DNA from 4 places in the Peribacillus phoenicis genome. Region 4 is predicted to be linked to each of the others. Evidence: predicted binding sites of a transcription regulator. Region 4 holds the regulator's gene; each other region holds the start of a gene.
What was found. Region 4 encodes LexA, which represses DNA repair genes until DNA is damaged. Its sites were predicted from a motif close to CGAACATATGTTCG; they were not measured.

Region 1 (4,690 bases), 2.7 Mb from region 4:
CCAGCATTATTGAATATTTTTAAAATCTTATCTGAGTCACTTTTTACAGGTTTGTTTCCGTTTGATTTTACGTAAGAATACCCAGCCAGGCCGCCAAAAGCTAAAGTGCTTGCGATTTCAACTAACATTTGCTCACCATCCTTATTATTTACGGAGTAAATAGTTGTAGTTATTTGGAATTAATGTGAAGTTGATGAAATTAAGCTCTGGTGCATCATGAACCATACCTCCAATCCTTCCGTTTCTCTGTCTGTTGAAGAATATACTTAAGAATATTCCGACCACCGCCCAATATTACTTGTACCTTAAATTTAATTTTGATTTTTTGTTAAATTATATTTTGAAAGGTATTTCTTAAATGGAAGAGAATATCTTTGTAGAGGTGTAAAAATGAAAAGTCGAATAGGAGAATGTATAGACAAAAGTGGATTTAAAAAGAAATTTATAGCAGGTAAACTTGAAGTATCCCCTACACAACTATCTAATTGGATCAGTGGTCGTTCTTTTCCTACAATTGAAAAAGCCTTTAGGTTGGCTAAATTATTAGATGTGAAGGTCGATGATTTATATGAGGAGGATGAAATATGAAAAAAATATTTGTTTTATTATTAGTTATGTTTTTACTTACTGCTTGCGGGAAGGCTGACGAAGGGAAGGAAGTTAGTCCAGATAAAAGCAGTACTAACGAAACAACAGTTGAATCTGCAACTGTAGAAACCGTTGAGCCAACCATAACGTTTGAGGACGGAACCGTTGAAACTGAAGATTTTAGTTTAGCAATATCTGAAACTAAAATTATCCAAAGTCCAATGGAAGCTAATCCTGGGTTATTTGTCACTTTTACACTTACAAATAAAACAAAAGATAAAGATATTATTCCAGATGATACTCTCATGAGTTTACTGGCTCAGCAAGAGAATGGAACATCAAGAATTGATTTAAGTGAAAATTATCATTTTCTTGATGCGTTCGGAAGTGAAGATGATATTGAGACATACAACAAAATGGTTGATTTAGATAATGCCGGTTCAAACGCTTTACTACCTGGAAAAAGTGTTGAATACGTGGCAGCTTACGGATTAGACAATGATACTCACGATGTTACTTTTACAGCGATAGATCAAATTACTTTTGAACAAGTCGGAAAGTATAATGTAAAATTGAAATAATATATATTGCCCCTTACCTTTATGAGAGGGGCTTTCGTCATTCCTAATTACAAGAATATAGAGGGAATAACTATGAACATAAATATTAAGGTTTACTTACATTCAAAAGGAACTAAGTTTTTACAAAGTGGAAGCTTTCCTGTTGTGAATTCTGAATTTAAAAAGGATCCTGACTGGACGGCTGCCATTGCTGCCTATGAATGGATTCAGCAGATTAAAATTAAGTTCGCTGCCGGTGATGATTTTAGAATAGATGAGGTAATTTATAACGAGGATATTGATATTACGGAGTTAGTAAAGAAGGTAATACAAAAATAATCCCCCTACTCAATTCGAGTAAGGATTAATTATTTTGGAAAATACACGGAATTTTTTCACAGAAGAGAGTGGGAGTAATAAAATGGAGATTTCCTCAATAAAAGAATTTAAACATAAAAGCATTTTAACTATCACTGGAAATAATGGAGAACTTATTAGAAAAATAGATTTAATACCAGGTAATAAATACATTATAAATCCTTTGAATCCAAACAAGCTTAAAAATCGAGATAGGAATGTGATTTTAGTGAAGATAGAAAATGAAAAAAGAGGGATATATGGCAAAGTTAAGTATCTCGATACATCCCGTCCGGGTAAAGTTGAAATTAGTGACTTAGATTCAATAGTGTAATTATAATTGAAATAACTTCCACATTGGCTATTTATAATATAAAATCCCCTCACACTAATAGAAGGCTTTACAAAAAGCCCTTCTCAATTAAGAGAAGGGTCTTTTTAATCCTCTACAATCACATCAATAATCTCATTAAACTGAATATACTCAAAGGAACTATCTTTCTTCTGAATACGTAATTCTTTCGTGACAGGATGTATGTACACACAATAACCATGAAATTTTTGTTGATTTCCCTCGTTATGTAATCTAAATCTTATCGGTAAATGATATTCCATCGCATAGTTAATATTGTTTTCAAACTCTTCAACCTGGTATTCATCGAGGATAGGTTTCTTATTTAAGAAATAATCAACCTCACCCAGTTTTTTATTTAAAGCTTTATGTTCTGGCATTATCAATGCTGCTTGCCATTTAACGAGACCTCTATCACGAATTGTACTCATCAGAAAGATCCCTCCTTTCCACCTATTATACACGAACGTTTGTTCTTACAAAAGACAAAAAAAATTCCTTCCCCAATTAAGTTCGGGTAGAGAAATTTTGATTTTTGAACAGATATAGGAGACCACTTATTGTGGCCTTCCTTTATGCAGATGAATAAAAAAGAGAAATCTTTTGATAATAATAACTGGAGGTGTTTATATGGATGAGAATAGATTAGACAACTGGGAAATACAAGTTTCAAATTTCTTGGAACAGTATCGCTTGTTCCCAGAAGCATACGAAGAATTCACAGAAATGATTCTTACACCTAATCAGTTAGTTGCATCAGATGGTACACGACTTGAAACTGTTGATAGTATGCTAAAAAGAAAAGCTGAGTTTTATCTTGCAGAGAGAATTGATATATATCTAGATGTAGCAGTAATATCTCAGGATATTAAAACAGGTTGTAATTCAAGAGGATGTTATTGTAAAAAACGTAGGGTTGAAGGACAATGCTGGGCTTGGTTTAGTCACCCAAAAATTGAAGATATTGTGGGAGACATAGAGGAGTGTGTAAGAGCAGCTGTTACAGCCGCAATCATTGCAGCCATTTGGGCAGATCCTGATGCAGCAACGCCAGCATTTAAAGCTACAATTGTTGCTTGTTTGGAGTTGAAAGGTATTGAATGGGCCAATGAGATTGGTATAGGCTGTTATAAACATGAAGAGAGAGGTCAATGGATTCCTTGCGAAAACTAAAAAATATCATTAAAAGGGAGGCATATTGTGAATCAAGAATCAATTAAGAAAGTAAAACGGCCAACATTTTCTCTTGAATATGAAGAAAAAAACCTTAGGAATCTTGGCATAACTCCAATTAGATGGCTTGGAGATGAAACTCCATTTAGAACTGGAGGGATACCAGAAGGGTATATCGGTAGAACGTATTTTAGAGAATGGAGAAAAAGGGACCATAATCCTGACTATCTATCTTATGGACCTTATTTTGAACCAACAGGTCTGGGATCACTTGTCGAACTAATATTTTTCCTTGATTCTAGAAACTGGCAGGGGAGTGATGATGCTGTATTTACTGTAGACTTAGTTGACCATGCATCTGGTGGTACAAATTTAGTTGATCCTGTAACTTTTTATGTTAGAGATTTATCTCCAAAATTTGCATGTAATATATATCTTCATGGAGATTTAGAGTTAAAACCTGGAATGAGTATTGAATCACGTGTAGTGATACATGGAGGAGCAGATGTTAGATTTTATGGTCTTCATTATGGAGTAAATTATCTATAATAGGAATTTGGTTGTAAAAAATATTGAGATTATATGTTCAGATAAAAAGGACAGATAAGGAAATTTTTTGTTTTTTCTATCCTTTAATTTGTCTTATTTAGCAATAGAATACCACTTGGTTTAATGGCAAAGGTAGAGGGGATTTAGTTGAGTAAAACCTAAGTAAAAGAGTATTTTTATATCGAATATACTTAAACAAACCTGTCCCTTTAGTTCATAAGGAAATACATAAACACCTTTAACAGAGCTTTAACAAGAAAAGCCCCTCACTAAGAGAAGGGCTTTTTATGACGGAGGTACCATTTGGAGTTAGCAACATAATTATACTTTATCCACTCGTTTTCAAATTATTCATTCACGTAACAAAACCCTTTAAAACATACGATTCCAAGTGTTAGGGCCAACTCGTCCATCTTGGCTTAAACCTTGCCTCTTCTGATAAACTTTGACGGCTTTTGTAGTTTTGGGACCGTACTTTCCATCCACATCCTTTTCAGGCATGCCAGCAGCACGTTGGACCCTTTTGATATCGATTGCTTTCATCCCTTTTGTGCCTTCTTTTAATATGATCCCTGGATAAGGAACAATAGGCTTTGGTGTAACTTCCACTTTTACATCAGGTTTTTTGTTATTTTCAGGTTTTGCAATAACCTCTTTAGCATTTCCAAAGTTAATTTTCTGGCCTATTTTTAATTTAGTAGGATCGATACCAGGATTCGCTTTTATTAAATCTTCAACTTGAACGCCGCCTACTCCATCCTTATGCGCAATGCTCCATAATGTGTCTCCTTCTTGGATTGTATAAACATCGGGAGCCGGTGATGGTTTGGATGGTGTTTTTGAACCTTTCCAATCAAAAGCGTTTCTATAGTTATACTCACAACATGCTTTCCAATCATAACCAGGCATTTCATTATGGGCCTTGTCATATTTCCCTATACCATCTTTAACAAGTGCAGCGTGAAGTTCTGCAATACTGGCAATTGTGGCTTCATCCATAGTGTCATATCTATAATCCCCAGCAACACAGATTCCGAGTGAAAATTGATTGCTATTCCCCACATGGTAGGTCCGGTGGTTAATATCATTTGCATAAACAATCCTAGCCCTT
Region 2 (4,690 bases), 3.1 Mb from region 4:
TCCTCCAAAACCTTCGCATGTGTCCCTTTTCTGCCTGAGACTAGCGGTGCCAATACTTGAAGCTTGGTTCGCTCAGGGTAATCAAGAATGCGGTCCACCATTTGTTCGATCGTTTGTGAGGTGATTTCAATATTATGGATCGGACAGGTCGGCCTGCCGACCCGTGCAAATAACAGCCTTAAATAATCATAGATCTCCGTAACAGTCCCTACGGTTGAACGAGGATTCCGACTGGTCGTTTTCTGGTCTATGGAAATGGCTGGTGACAAACCTTCGATCGCATCGACATCCGGTTTATCCACTTGGCCTAAGAATTGACGAGCATAAGCGGACAGTGATTCTACATAACGTCTTTGCCCTTCTGCATAAATCGTATCAAAAGCCAAGGAAGACTTCCCAGATCCGGATAATCCGGTCAGCACAACAAGTTTGTCTCTCGGTATCGTGATATCAATATTCTTTAAATTGTTGGCCCTGGCGCCTTTTATCACAATTTTATCCATTGCCATGTTTCGTCACCCTTCCGCTTTTAACTCTAGTAATAAATCACGCAGCTCGGCAGCTCGCTCGAAGTCCAGTGCCTTTGCCGCTTCCTTCATTTCTTTTTCCATGCTTGCCATCACTTTTAAACGCTCTTTTTTAGGGAGCTTCGCAAGGCTTGGTGCAAGATCTTCCTTATACTCTTCGCCTTCTTCGGCTACATGAGTCGCCCTTATGGAGTCACGGATATCCTTTTGAATGGTTTGAGGCATTATTCCATGCTTTTTATTATACTTCTCCTGGATTTCACGGCGCCGCCTCGTTTCATTGATGGCAAGTTCCATCGAATTCGTGATGCGGTCTGCATACATGATGACATGGCCGTTGGCATTACGGGCTGCACGGCCCATCGTTTGAATAAGCGAACGTTCCGAGCGAAGGAACCCTTCCTTATCGGCATCCAGAATGGTCACTAACGACACTTCCGGAATATCCAGGCCTTCCCTTAAAAGGTTGATTCCAACGAGTACATCATATTTGCCCATTCGGAGTTCCCGGATGATTTCTATCCTTTCCAAGGTCTTCACTTCCGAATGAAGATATTGGACCTTGATGCCGATTTCCTTTAAATAATCAGTTAAATCTTCAGACATCTTTTTCGTCAAGGTCGTTATGAGCACACGCTCATTCTTTTTAACGCGCTCCTGTATTTCACCGATCAGGTCATCTATCTGCCCTTCAATCGGCCGCACTTCTACCGTCGGATCCAGCAATCCGGTAGGACGGATGATCTGCTGAACCATTTCTGGCGTATGTTCGAGTTCATATGGTCCCGGAGTTGCCGAAACGAATATGGATTGATGGACCTTTTTTTCAAATTCTTCAAACCTTAGCGGCCGGTTATCTTTTGCAGACGGCAGACGGAAGCCATGATCGACGAGCACTTGCTTACGCGCCTGATCTCCATTGAACATTCCGCGGATCTGCGAAAGGGTTACGTGTGATTCATCCACAACCAATAGGAAGTCCTCTGGAAAGTAATCTATTAAAGTGTATGGTGTTGCACCTGAGGGACGAAGGGTTAAATGGCGGGAATAGTTCTCGATCCCTGAACAAAAGCCCATTTCCCGCATCATTTCCAGATCATAACGGGTCCGCTGCTCCAAGCGCTGCGCTTCAAGGAGTTTTTCATCTTCCCTTAATTCCTTCAATCGCTCTTCCAGTTCCGTTTCGATATTTTGAATGGCTATCCGCATTTTCTCTTCGCGGGTTACGAAGTGGGAAGCCGGGAAAATGGCGATATGATCTCGTTCACCGGTAATTTCGCCAGTCAGGGCATCGACTTCACGAATACGGTCAATCTCATCCCCGAAAAACTCTACCCGTACGCAATGTTCATCACGTGAGGCCGGGAAAATTTCGACCACGTCGCCGCGAACGCGGAAGGTCCCCCGTTGGAAAGCAATATCATTACGTTCATATTGAATATCCACGAGTCTGTGCAGCAAGGCATTCCGGTCTATTTCCATTCCTGTTCGGAGGGAAACGACCATCTCCCGGTACTCTTCAGGAGAACCGAGTCCATATATGCACGAAACACTGGCAATGATGATGACATCTTTCCTTTCGAACAAGGACGAGGTTGCCGAGTGACGCAGTTTATCGATTTCATCATTGATGCTTGCATCTTTTTCGATGAATGTATCCGTGGATGGAACATAAGCCTCTGGCTGGTAGTAATCATAATAGCTAACGAAGTACTCAACGGCATTATTAGGGAAGAACTCTTTGAACTCACTATAAAGCTGCCCTGCCAACGTTTTATTGTGGGCAATGACAAGAGTCGGTTTATTGATTCTTTGAATCACATTGGAAACGGTGAATGTTTTCCCTGTCCCCGTTGCCCCCAATAACGTCTGCATTTCCTTGCCTTCCTTAATCCCTTCGACCAGCATTTCAATCGCTGCCGGCTGATCTCCTTGAGGAGAGTATTTTGAGACTAACTCAAACTTATCCTTCACCAAGCATAGCCTCCTATTGAAATATTTTTATATGAAAACGGGACATGCCTATATCCCTTCTATTTATTCCGGTTTGATAAAGCATATATACACATTCTACCACAATAGCCTTAAAACAAACCAGCAATAAGCGAACATCCATTCTATTTTTGTTTTATGGACTTCATGATGTGTTGAGGGGAATGACAAGTTTGGGTACAAAAAAAGCACCTTTTGTGTCAGGCGCTCTTGGATGTACGTTTCATCATTCTTTTTGATAACCAAAATCCCACTGTCAGGGATAAGGCATCGACGATGATCAATAAGTTTGTATGCGTATAACCTTTATATGCGGAAGCTGTAATCAAGGCAACAGTTAAAACAAGGCCCACGACATTGTTATAGGTGACTCTTGAAAATAGCATGACAAGTAGACAAGGAAGGAAAAGGGCAGAAAGAAATTTAATCATTTTTTCATCTCCTTTATAAGAGAAAAATAGAGTAGTTTCAGTTTAAATGATTATCAAGTTTTTTGCCAATCAATTTCCCACTTGATTTTCAAGTCATCATCAGAAGAACATTCCACACATCCATCAATTATGCCCATTAAAAAAAGAGGCAAACCCCTTTAAAGGGAAGTTTGCCTCTTTTTTAGTCCAATCAATATGGATCCGCTTCATGTCCTTTACTAACAGCGTCCTCAGGGTTATCCGACCCACCAAGTGGTTTTGAAGATTCCGTATGTTCAGAAGCCGAGGCCAGTCCCTCTTTCAATCTGCGGCCATACTCTTCATCGGCCTCTTCGGCAAGTGCTATCATTTTTTCCTGAATGCGCTTGTCGGAAGGAGCCAATGCCGCCACTAAATTGGAAATTAAATCGTCCTTTTCCCAATCCTCGAATTCACGGAATGTTTCCCCGGCCTGTTTCGTATTGTTTTGGCGATCGATTGTCTCACGAACAAGTTTCCCTTCCACCATAGGTGTATACTCCTTGCCCGTCTGCTTGGCTTCTTCCAAGCCGCCGACAGTTGATGGTTCGTAGTTGATGTGGGGGCTTTGGCTGCCTCTGCCAACTTCATATTGCATCTGTCCGCCAGTCTGATTCGTGGCTGTTCGTTTCTTCGGAGCATTGATCGGCAATTGCAGATAATTCGCACCAACACGGTGACGTTGTGTATCGGAATAAGAGAATGTACGTCCCTGTAACATCTTGTCATCAGAAAAGTCCAGCCCATCCACTAGTACACCTGTGCCGAATGCAACCTGTTCGACTTCAGTGAAATAGTCTTCAGGGTTTTTATTCAATACCATCGTACCGACATGCAGCCAAGGGAACTCATCTTTCGGCCAGATCTTCGTATCATCCAGCGGATCAAAATCCAACTCAGGATGATCATCATCACTCATGATTTGTACGTTGAGATCCCATTCAGGATAGTCTCCGCGTTCGATCGCTTCATATAGATCCTGTGTGGCATGATTGAAATTCGTAGCTTGAATTTCATTGGCCTCTTGCTGTGTCAGGTTCTTGATCCCTTGTTTCGGTTCCCAATGATACTTGACAAGCACTGCTTTCCCTTCCTCATTCACCCATTTATACGTATTGACCCCTGACCCCTGCATCATGCGGTAGTTAGCTGGTATGCCCCATGGGGAAAACACAAAGGTAACCATATGGAATGTTTCAGGCGAACTCGCACAAAAATCAAAAATCCTCCTGCCGTCCTGAATATTCGTGACCGGATCCGGTTTGAAGGCATGAATCAAATCCGGGAATTTCATGGCATCACGGATGAAGAAAATTTTCAAGTTATTGCCTACAAGATCCCAGTTGCCATCTTCCGTATAAAATTTAACGGCAAATCCCCTGGGATCACGTAACGTTTCCGGGGACGTCCCCCCATGAATAACAGATGAGAATCTCACGAATACCGGGGTTTTTTTACCTTCTTCCTGAAAAACCTTCGCTCTCGTATATTTTGAAATAGGCTCGTCCCCCGCTTTACCGGTCGGAACAAAATAACCATGTGCACCTGCACCACGGGCATGCACGACCCGTTCAGGAATGCGCTCCCTATCGAAGTGGCTGATTTTTTCCAGGAAATCATAGTTCTCAAGTGTACTAGGTCCTCTGTTCCCTACAGTTCTAATACTCTGGTTATTCGTTACCGGGTGCCCTTGCCTGTTCGTTAATATTTCTTTCGATTCAT
Region 3 (4,690 bases), 130 kb from region 4:
TACTCACTGAGTAGGGGCTAATTTCTGTTTTAGAATTTGTTAAACGATATGAATCTCTTAGGGAAATAACGTGGAAATTTAAATTCAAAAGCTAATTTATAAATTTATATGCCTTGGTAATTTTTCTCGATAATTACAAATTCGAAAAATACCTAAATATACTCCTTTTGTTTTTACCATGTAGCCGTTCCGCTCTTTAATCTAGTGCAATATACATGTTAAAAAAGAAAGGAGGCATGGAATTGTATGAAGATAAATAATGAAGAAGGGGATCTCAAAAAGCTAAAATTAAATGTCAGAATTAAAAGGCGCTGCCAGCTATGTGGAAAGAGGCATTGTAAGTGCGAAAAAAATCATGAATCTTCCTGTGACGACAAGAGTATAGAAATTTGCCAGGGTTGTGGAAAGAGGCATTGTAAGTGCGAAAAAAATCATGAATCTTCCTGTGACGACAAAAGTATAGAAATTTGCCTACGATGTGAAAAGAGACATTGTAAGTGCGAGCAAAAAGAAGGACCCCCTGGACCTAGAGGGCCAAGAGGTAAAAAAGGAAAACAGGGACCAGCAGGAGCAACAGGAGCAGCGGGACCAGCAGGAGCAACAGGAGCAAGGGGACCAGCGGGACCAGCAGGAGCAACAGGAGCAAGGGGACCAGCGGGATCAGCAGGAGCAACAGGAGCAAGGGGACCAGCGGGACCAGCGGGACCAGCAGGAGCAACCGGAGCAAGGGGACCAGCAGGGGCAACAGGAGCAACAGGAGCAAGGGGGCCAGCAGGGGCAACAGGAGCAACAGGAGCAACAGGAGCAACCGGAGCAACCGGAGCAAGGGGACCAGCAGGAGCAACGGGGCCAGCAGGAGCAACGGGGCCAGCGGGACCAGCAGGAGCAACAGGACCAGCAGGAGCAACAGGACCAGCGGGACCAGCAGGGGCAACAGGAGCAAACGGAGCAACAGGACCAGCGGGACCAGCAGGAGCAACAGGACCAGGAGGAGCAATCGGACCAGCGGGACCAGCGGGACCAGCAGGATCAACAGGAGCATCGGGAGCAATCGGACCAGCGGGACCAGCAGGGGCAACCGGAGCAACCGGAGCAACAGGACCAGCGGGACCAGCAGGAGCAACAGGACCAGGGGGAGCAATCGGACCAGCGGGACCAGCAGGAGCAACAGGAGCATCGGGAGCAATCGGACCAGCGGGACCAGCAGGGGCAACCGGAGCAACCGGAGCAACAGGACCAGCGGGACCAGCAGGAGCAACAGGACCAGCAGGAGCAATCGGACCAGCGGGACCAGCAGGAGCAACAGGACCAGCAGGAGCAATCGGACCAGCGGGACCAGCAGGAGCAATCGGACCAGCGGGACCAGCAGGAGCAACAGGACCAGCGGGACCAGCAGGACCAGCAGGAGCAATCGGACCAGCGGGACCAGCAGGGGCAACCGGAGCGACAGGAGCAACAGGAGCAACGGGACCAGCGGGACCAGCAGGACCAGCAGGAGCAACGGGACCAGCAGGACCAGCAGGACCAGCAGGAGCAACGGGACCAGCAGGACCAGCAGGGGCAACCGGAGCGACAGGAGCAACAGGGCCACAAGGACCAGCAGGGTCAGTATTAGATTTTGCGGACTTTTATGCGTTGATGCCTGGTGATAATGCAACAACAGTTGGAGGCGGTCAAGATGTAGATTTTCCGCAAAATGGACCTACTAGCGCGGGTGGTATTGTACGGGCTACTGTCGATTCATTTACTTTGTCTGCAATTGGCATTTATCAGGTCTTTTTTCAGGTGAGTGTGAGCGAAGCGGGCCAACTGATTTTAACTCTCAATGGCATTGACCTACCCTATACGGTGGTCGGGCGAGCCACCGGTACTTCTCAGATAGTAGGAATGGCTCTTGTGCAAACGTCAGTCATCAATTCAATACTGACTGTACGAAATCCTGCTGGCAATTCCCCGGCACTAACCATCACTCCTTCTGCTGGGGGAACAAGGGCTGTTTCAGCACACCTTGTTATCACGCGACTCAGCTAGATGGGGAAAGGTGTGTTTCTTTCTCACTAACAACTCGTTATTAAACTGTGTTAGTTCCATAGGATGCAAAAAAGAAGACCCAATAAGTGGTCTTTTTTTTGTACAAATATCAATATTAATGTTTAATAAAGCATTTTATTTATTTATATAAAAATTCTCTAGCCTGAACTTAATGGATATTCTGACTTTTATAAGAACGATCGTTCGTATGTAATGGATGTAAGGGAGGGATCTTTCTGATGGGCACAATTCGTGATAGAGGGCTTGTTAAATGGCAAGCAGCATTGATTATGCCAGAACATAAAGCTTTAAATAAAAAACTGGGAGAGGTTGATTATTTCCTAAATAAAAGGCCTGTCTTTGATGAATACGAGGTTGAAGAATTTGAAAACAACATTCATTATGCGGTGGAATATCATTTACCAATTAGTTTTAGATTGCATAACGAGGGAAATCCACATGAATTGCAGGGTTACTGTGTGTACATACATCCTGTCACGAAAGAGTTACGTATTCAGAAGAAAGATAGTTCCTTTGAGTATATTCAGTTTAGTGATATCATTAGTGTAATCGTTGAGGATTAATAAAAGCCCTTACTCGCTTTGAGTAGGGGCTTATTTTGTTTTGGCCCTGTTAAAGGGTGTTGTTGATTTTTAGAAGTAAGAGAATCTATTCATGAATAGAACAGGGATAATCTAAAGATTTTTTTATTATTTCCAATAACATTATTTTAACTGAGAAAGAAGTACTCTCGATAAGACAAGCGAGCATAGAGGGTTGTAAGGATACAGTCTATTATCGGATAACAATATATGGTCTCATCATCTCATAATCCTCGTGCTCCAATATATGACAGTGCCAAACATATAATCCTGTATAGGGACCAAACTTCATGATAATTCGAGTTACTTGTTTAGGATTAGCTCTTACTGTATCCTTCCTTCCTCGTTCTTGTGGTTCGGGTGGCAACGCGGGACCCGTATAATGGATAATTCTCTCCTTGTTATACTTTTCTACATCGAAATCTCTCCGGTCTAATATTTGAAAATCAATTAAGTGGAGATGAATAGGGTGTGTATCCGTAGTTAAGTTAATTAGATACCATATTTCGATTGATCCCAATTTTGGATTTTCTGTAATAGGAGCATCCCAAGTTTTATTATCTAATAACATGAATTCCCGTCCGTACTGATCCATATTATCATTTAAAGTTAAGTATCTTTCCTTTGAAGCCGACTGTTCAATTATCTTTGAAAAAGGCTCCATATACGATGGAATAACACTGGTATCAATACTTGTAAGAGGAAGAGAGACTCTAAATTCCATCACTATACCTACTGCACTTGCGGGATCTCCATCTGGAAAAGGGGCGGGGGCGTCATTTGTCACAATAATGTTCTTTCCCACAAGATTGGTAAAATCAATGATGACATCTGCTCTTTCTGCTGGAGCAAGTATGATTTCTTTGATCCCTATCGGATATTCCATTAATCCGCTATCCGTCCCGATTTGATAAATTAGTTGTCCTGAATCCAGCTTGATCCTATAAAAACGGGAGTTAGAACCATTTAACAGCCGAAATCGGTATTTTCGTGGTTCCACTTCTAAATAAGGCCATACTTTGCCATTAACCAGGATTGTGTCCCCAAAAAATTCAGGAACGATTGATGTTTCTAATCCCTTAATCGGTTTATCTTGCTGGTTTGGATAATAAAGAGCACCGTTTTTATGAAATGATCTGTCTTGGATAATAAGAGGGATTTCATAGTCACCGAAGGGTAAATTTAATAAACGTTCACGATTATCTCTTATGAGATAAAAACCTGCCAGTCCCGCATATACATTGAGTCTCGTAATCCCAAGTGCATGGTCATGATACCATTGAGTAACAGATTTCTGGTTATTATCATATTGATATACTTCCTTTTTAAAATAAGGTCCTACTCGTTCGAATCCTTTTGTAAACCAAGCCTCCGGGTAGCCATCGCTTTCCGGTTCAACACTAGCTCCATGAACATGTACTACCGTTCGTACTTCCGGTACATCCACATTAGCACCATGCACCGTATAGTCTACCGGAAAAAGATGTTTTTCTGGAAGATTGTTGATCCATTTAATAAAAACTTTTTCTCCGCTCTCTACTTCAATTGTAGGTCCTGGGTAGCTGCCTTCATAGCCCCATACAGTTGTATCATTTTGCTCACTATGGAGTGATTGTTTAAATTCTGTCATATTAACTTCATAATAAGTTTGAAGTTGATCTTTCCATCGAGGTTTTAAAATAGGCGGGATAGGAAGTTCATCTACAAATTTAGGGAGAAGCATATTTCCGCTCCATTCTGATCATAATTAACTTCTTTCTAAGTTTATAAAAAATACAAGCTTTGTATGACAAATTCAAATTGAACTAACGGGGCAGGTAGTTGAATAAGGAAAATGGTTTTTGTGGTAAAAAAATAATAAAAGGTAACTTTTACCTTTTTAGATTGTATTAAAAGAGTAGCAGGAAATAAAATTGTCCTTTGGGGGTGAAAAGGTGGATTATGGATTATTGGTTATTGGTATAGCTCTTTTACTTGTATCGTACTTAGTAGCGAAGAAAACAACATCACTGGCAAACACGAGAATAGTATCCTTTTCAAGACTTTCATTCCTTACA
Region 4 (4,690 bases):
GCCGTGAACAGCGGATTTACCTGAACGGTTTGGTGAACCGTAACCAATAACCGTTTTCACTTCGATTAATGTTGGGCGTGCATCGTCGGTTTTCGCTTCTTCAATCGCTTTAGCAATTTCCTGAAGATCATTGCCATCCTCAACGCGGATATATTGCCATCCATAAGATTTGAACCGGTCTGCTACGCTTTCACTAAATGATTGACTTAAGTCGCCGTCAAGGGAAATATCATTAGAATCATATAAAACAACAAGTCTTCCGAGTTGTAGATGTCCAGCTAATGAAGCGGCTTCTGCAGAAACACCTTCCATTAAATCTCCATCTCCACAAATGCTATATGTATAATGATCGACCACATTATAAGAATCGCGGTTATAGCTTTCTGCCAAGTGACGTTCAGCCATTGCCATTCCGACTGCCATTGCGATACCTTGTCCAAGCGGCCCGGTAGTTGCATCTACACCAGCCGTATGTCCGAATTCAGGATGTCCTGGAGTTTTACTGCCCCATTGACGGAAGCTTTTCAAATCATCGATAGATAAGCCATAGCCCGATAAATGAAGAAGGCTGTATAACAGCATAGAACCATGTCCAGCTGAAAGAACAAAGCGATCTCTATTAAACCAATCTGGATTTTTCGGGTTATGGTTCATATATTCGGTCCATAGTTTATACGCCATCGGCGCTGCCCCCATTGGCATACCTGGATGGCCGGAATTAGCCTTTTCAATTGCATCAATTGATAATGTACGAATCGTATTGATAGAAAGTGCATCTAATTTATCTAACATATTGTAAAAACATCCCTTCCTGTAATGTACCTCTTTATATTATAGTGACAAGCATAATATCACAACTAAAATCACTATTTACTGCCTCAATATTAAAATTTTCTAGAAATAAGAGAAGCCCCCTATTTAGATTAAACTAAATAGGAGAATACATACATGCATGCACTCCCTTTTTACTCCTAAATGCTAATAGGATCCTCGTTCCATGAGAGGAATTCAAGCATTAATGTAAGTTTCTTTTTTCTTTTATATTTTTTATCTTTTGAGGAGTGACGTCATTACCTTCTGGATCAACGACTTTCACATGCTCCAACGTATCGGTCATGGACTTTCTGAATGTTTCCAAATACTCACTTCTCAATTGGGTTTGCTCTTTCGCCTCAACTTCCGTCAAACCTTCAGTCTTTGCCTTTTTAGAAAGTTCATTAATACGGGTTATTTTTTCTTTTGATAACATAATTTCGCTCCTTCATAATCTCCGGATATTGTCATGGTATTAAAAAAAAAGCGAAATTACAAGTTCTAAGATTGACTTTCCTTTTTATTCAGTTGATGTTCGAGAAAACGCCTGTTCACAGTAGCCTTGGAAACATTGTATCCAAAGCCCCTTAAAGTGGCTGCGATTTCTGCAAATGTCAATCCATTGGCCCGAAGTTTAATAATTTCTTCAATAGGAATTTCCATACGGTCCCTTCCAGTGGAATTCCTTTGATTCTGAAGGTTTTTTTGAGGACGGTACCCTTTTTCAACGGCTCTTATCATCCCGCGCTTTATTTTAAGATTATGTAGTTTCCTTTGGTATTCTTCTACAATACCGACTATCTGGATGACCATGGCATCCGAATCCGATAACTCAAGCTCCCCGTCATGTGAGAGCGTATAAATTTTCACATCTTCTTTAAGGATGACATGGAAAAGGGCTATTTTGGCATTCCCTCTTCCCAGCCTTGTTTCATCTTGAATTAATAGTACTTCAGCTTCTTTAGTTTTAAATAGTTCGAGCATGTCAAAAATGCCATCCCGATTCAACTCATAACCACTTGCCTGCTCTTTTATTATGGAAATGACTTCAACATCCATCTTTTCTGCCAATTTGACTAATTCATCTTCCTGCCTTGCCAATGATGTTTCCTGTGACTCTTTTTCTGTGCTTACCCTACAATAGATTACCGCCTTCATAATACCCTACCTTCACTACTTACTGCTCACTGGCCAAATTCTGGACAAGTTCTTCCCCTTTAACCGGTATGACGATGACTTGACCAGGTTTAATTGAATCCGCCCTGACTCCATTATGCTCTTCTATCCAACCAATGAATTCTTTTTTTGTCAAATTTGCTTCTTCATATTCTTCGGCAATTCCCCATAGGGTATCACCCTCACTTACTTCTATAGAAAGGAAATCCTTTTTTGGATCATTGTTCAATGTACAAGAGAATAAAATTGAAAAGATGAATACTGATCCCGCTAATAGAATCGTATAAATATAATTTTTGTATAAATTTTTCATAAATATCCCTCCAAAGCGAATGTTCGTTCGTATGTTATGGTCAAATTATAATACGAACGTTTGTTTCAGTCAACAACAAAATTCGAACTTATGTTTGTATAGAGTTGGGGGTCATGCTATAATGTAGCAAAGAACATTGGGGAAGAGGTGCACAAATGACTAAACTATCAAAACGGCAGCAAGATATTCTTGATTTCATTAAAGAAGAGGTCCGCCAAAAAGGGTATCCACCTTCCGTACGGGAGATTGGCGAAGCAGTGGGACTTGCTTCAAGTTCAACAGTACACGGACATTTATCACGCCTGGAAAGCAAAGGCCTGATTAGACGTGACCCAACCAAGCCAAGGGCCATTGAAATAATGAATTTGGAGGAAGCGAACAATATTCCCAAAGTCAATGTCGTGAACGTGCCGTTACTTGGAAAAGTAACAGCGGGAATGCCGATAACGGCCATTGAAAACATAGAAGAATACTTTCCGCTTCCCGAAAGCATGGTTCCGCATGATGACCATGTATTCATGCTGGAAATCATGGGTGAAAGTATGATCGAAGCAGGAATTCATGATGGGGATTATGTCATCGTGAAACAACAAAGCAATGCCAATAATGGAGATATCGTCGTGGCCATGACGGAAGATGATGAAGCCACTGTAAAACGATTCTTTAAGGAACCGGATTACATAAGGCTTCAGCCTGAGAACTCAAATATGGAACCAATTATTTTACGAGATGTTTCGATACTTGGAAAAGTAATAGGCTTATATAGACAAATACACTAAAAGCGCTAACCGCGCTTTTTTTGTTTGTTTAATCTATGTCCCGAATTCTCTCAATATGCATATGGAAGATTAGATATTGACATATTTTTTAATAGAATCAAGTTTTCATGGAAATTTAAACATCCTTTATTACGAATGGAAGTTATACGCTCGCCTAATATGTACTTTGGTAACAATCTGATTACAATAAAAAAGAGAGCTTTAACTACCGCTCCCAGTTAAAATTCACTTCACTCGTAATCTTTGGTTCACTTTAATGAGGTTAAGATCGACCAAACCGTTCCACTGTTGAATCTGCACTTGTGTAGAACCGTATGCTTTTGCAAGCGCAGAGACGGTATCCCCTTTTTGGACAATATGATAAACCTCTTCAATGCTTGCATCATATTTTGTTAAATCGCTTGTTTCGATAAGGTTCACCAGTTTTTCAATATATTTGGGATCCGAGGCGTACCCCGCATCGAATATTGCTTTGAGTGCTTTTCTATAATCTTTTTCTCCAATGACAGCTGTATAAAGACTTCTATTCCATGAAGTCCCCTTTACATATAAATTGGCGAGATCTCGAAGACTTTCTTCCCAAGATGGGTATTTTCTGAATTTGTTCCATACTTGAACGGGCACACCATTGACATATTCCATTGTTTGAATAATGACTGACTCACCCTTGAAGTCACCTTTTGTACCGAATATATTTTTTCCTTTGCTTGCTAATAAACTTGTCCCATATCCACTCTCCAAACAAGCTTGTGCAATGACAACAGAAGGTAATATTTTAAATTCCTGTTGAATTTTCTGGGCATAGGGAGCAATTTCCTTAATAAATGTTTCCTTGCTCATTAGAACCTCCCACTAATAGGCATTACTTTATTTTTCACTGTTTATCTTCATTCTTATCGTATTCTCCTCTATGAAAAAGGTTACAGCTTGTCCTGCACAAAAAGTTCCGATGTCTGGCTAATTTTTTCATTATAGATTACTTACCTAGAAGTGGATCGCTCCGCGTATTATTTATCCACTTCCCTACCAAACAGGAAAAGCCGTCAATCCATATAATTAAATGGATTGACGGCTTTTTAAGTTGGACACTGAAAACCTTCAAAACTTGTTCATTTCCATTTTCATCAGTCATCGTCATCACTTGGTTTCAGGAATTTTCATGGGCTGGTTTTATGGCTATGCAAACATTGGCAATTATGCTGCACTCAAAACTGGTATTTTGTCTTATAGAGAATCCTATAAAAAGACGGATTAAACCTATACAGGGTATCTCTCGCTGCAATTCAGCAATCTTTTTATTAAACACTAACACCCATGTTAACATCCCATTACACACATCCAAAAAACCCCTTCTCAATTAAGAGAAGGGATCAATTTGTCGGGAAAAGTAAGTTATCCTTTATGTTTTTTACACTCCTGACTAGCCGAGCAGGCTTGGCAGACAGTCGGCGGAAAGGAAGCGGATTTTCTGCAATCGACTGGATCTTTTTTTAAAAGAAAAGACTGTAGGCAAACTTAGAATTTGTCTACAGTCTGATACACTCTCAAAGAAGAGACGGCATTTCACTATTTCTCAATATAGACCGAACGAATCAGCGTCCGGGTTCTT

Region 1: ABC374_RS21685 (YolD-like family protein) is a predicted target of LexA. The motif match lies at 2,321-2,334, and genes of this name have one in related genera.
Region 2: uvrB (excinuclease ABC subunit UvrB) is a predicted target of LexA. The motif match lies at 2,633-2,646, and genes of this name have one in related genera.
Region 3: ABC374_RS07505 (YolD-like family protein) is a predicted target of LexA. The motif match lies at 2,225-2,238, and genes of this name have one in related genera.

The regions. Positions count from the first base shown of each region.
Region 1 is NZ_JBDFMF010000001.1:4,399,786-4,404,475, forward strand. Features, by position in the region: gene ABC374_RS21660 (FtsK/SpoIIIE domain-containing protein) at 1-128, opposite strand, end outside; gene ABC374_RS21665 (helix-turn-helix transcriptional regulator) at 391-588, shown strand; gene ABC374_RS21670 (DUF5067 domain-containing protein) at 585-1,169, shown strand; gene ABC374_RS21675 (hypothetical protein) at 1,242-1,487, shown strand; gene ABC374_RS21680 (hypothetical protein) at 1,570-1,839, shown strand; gene ABC374_RS21685 (YolD-like family protein) at 1,944-2,288, opposite strand; gene ABC374_RS21690 (hypothetical protein) at 2,488-3,030, shown strand; gene ABC374_RS21695 (hypothetical protein) at 3,058-3,579, shown strand; gene ABC374_RS21700 (peptidoglycan-binding protein) at 3,952-4,690, opposite strand, start outside.
Region 2 is NZ_JBDFMF010000001.1:4,826,871-4,831,560, forward strand. Features, by position in the region: gene uvrA (excinuclease ABC subunit UvrA) at 1-509, opposite strand, end outside; gene uvrB (excinuclease ABC subunit UvrB) at 516-2,501, opposite strand; gene ABC374_RS23985 (CsbA family protein) at 2,720-2,950, opposite strand; gene ABC374_RS23990 (catalase) at 3,141-4,690, opposite strand, start outside.
Region 3 is NZ_JBDFMF010000001.1:1,546,643-1,551,332, forward strand. Features, by position in the region: gene ABC374_RS07500 (hypothetical protein) at 247-2,031, shown strand; gene ABC374_RS07505 (YolD-like family protein) at 2,271-2,615, shown strand; gene ABC374_RS07510 (multicopper oxidase family protein) at 2,827-4,356, opposite strand; gene ABC374_RS07515 (hypothetical protein) at 4,568-4,690, shown strand, end outside.
Region 4 is NZ_JBDFMF010000001.1:1,680,322-1,685,011, reverse strand. Features, by position in the region: gene tkt (transketolase) at 1-792, opposite strand, end outside; gene ABC374_RS08155 (DUF896 domain-containing protein) at 1,016-1,249, opposite strand; gene ABC374_RS08150 (YneB family resolvase-like protein) at 1,315-1,971, opposite strand; gene yneA (cell division suppressor protein YneA) at 1,991-2,302, opposite strand; gene lexA (transcriptional repressor LexA) at 2,458-3,081, shown strand; gene ABC374_RS08135 (glucosaminidase domain-containing protein) at 3,307-3,921, opposite strand; gene ABC374_RS08130 (esterase/lipase family protein) at 4,648-4,690, opposite strand, start outside.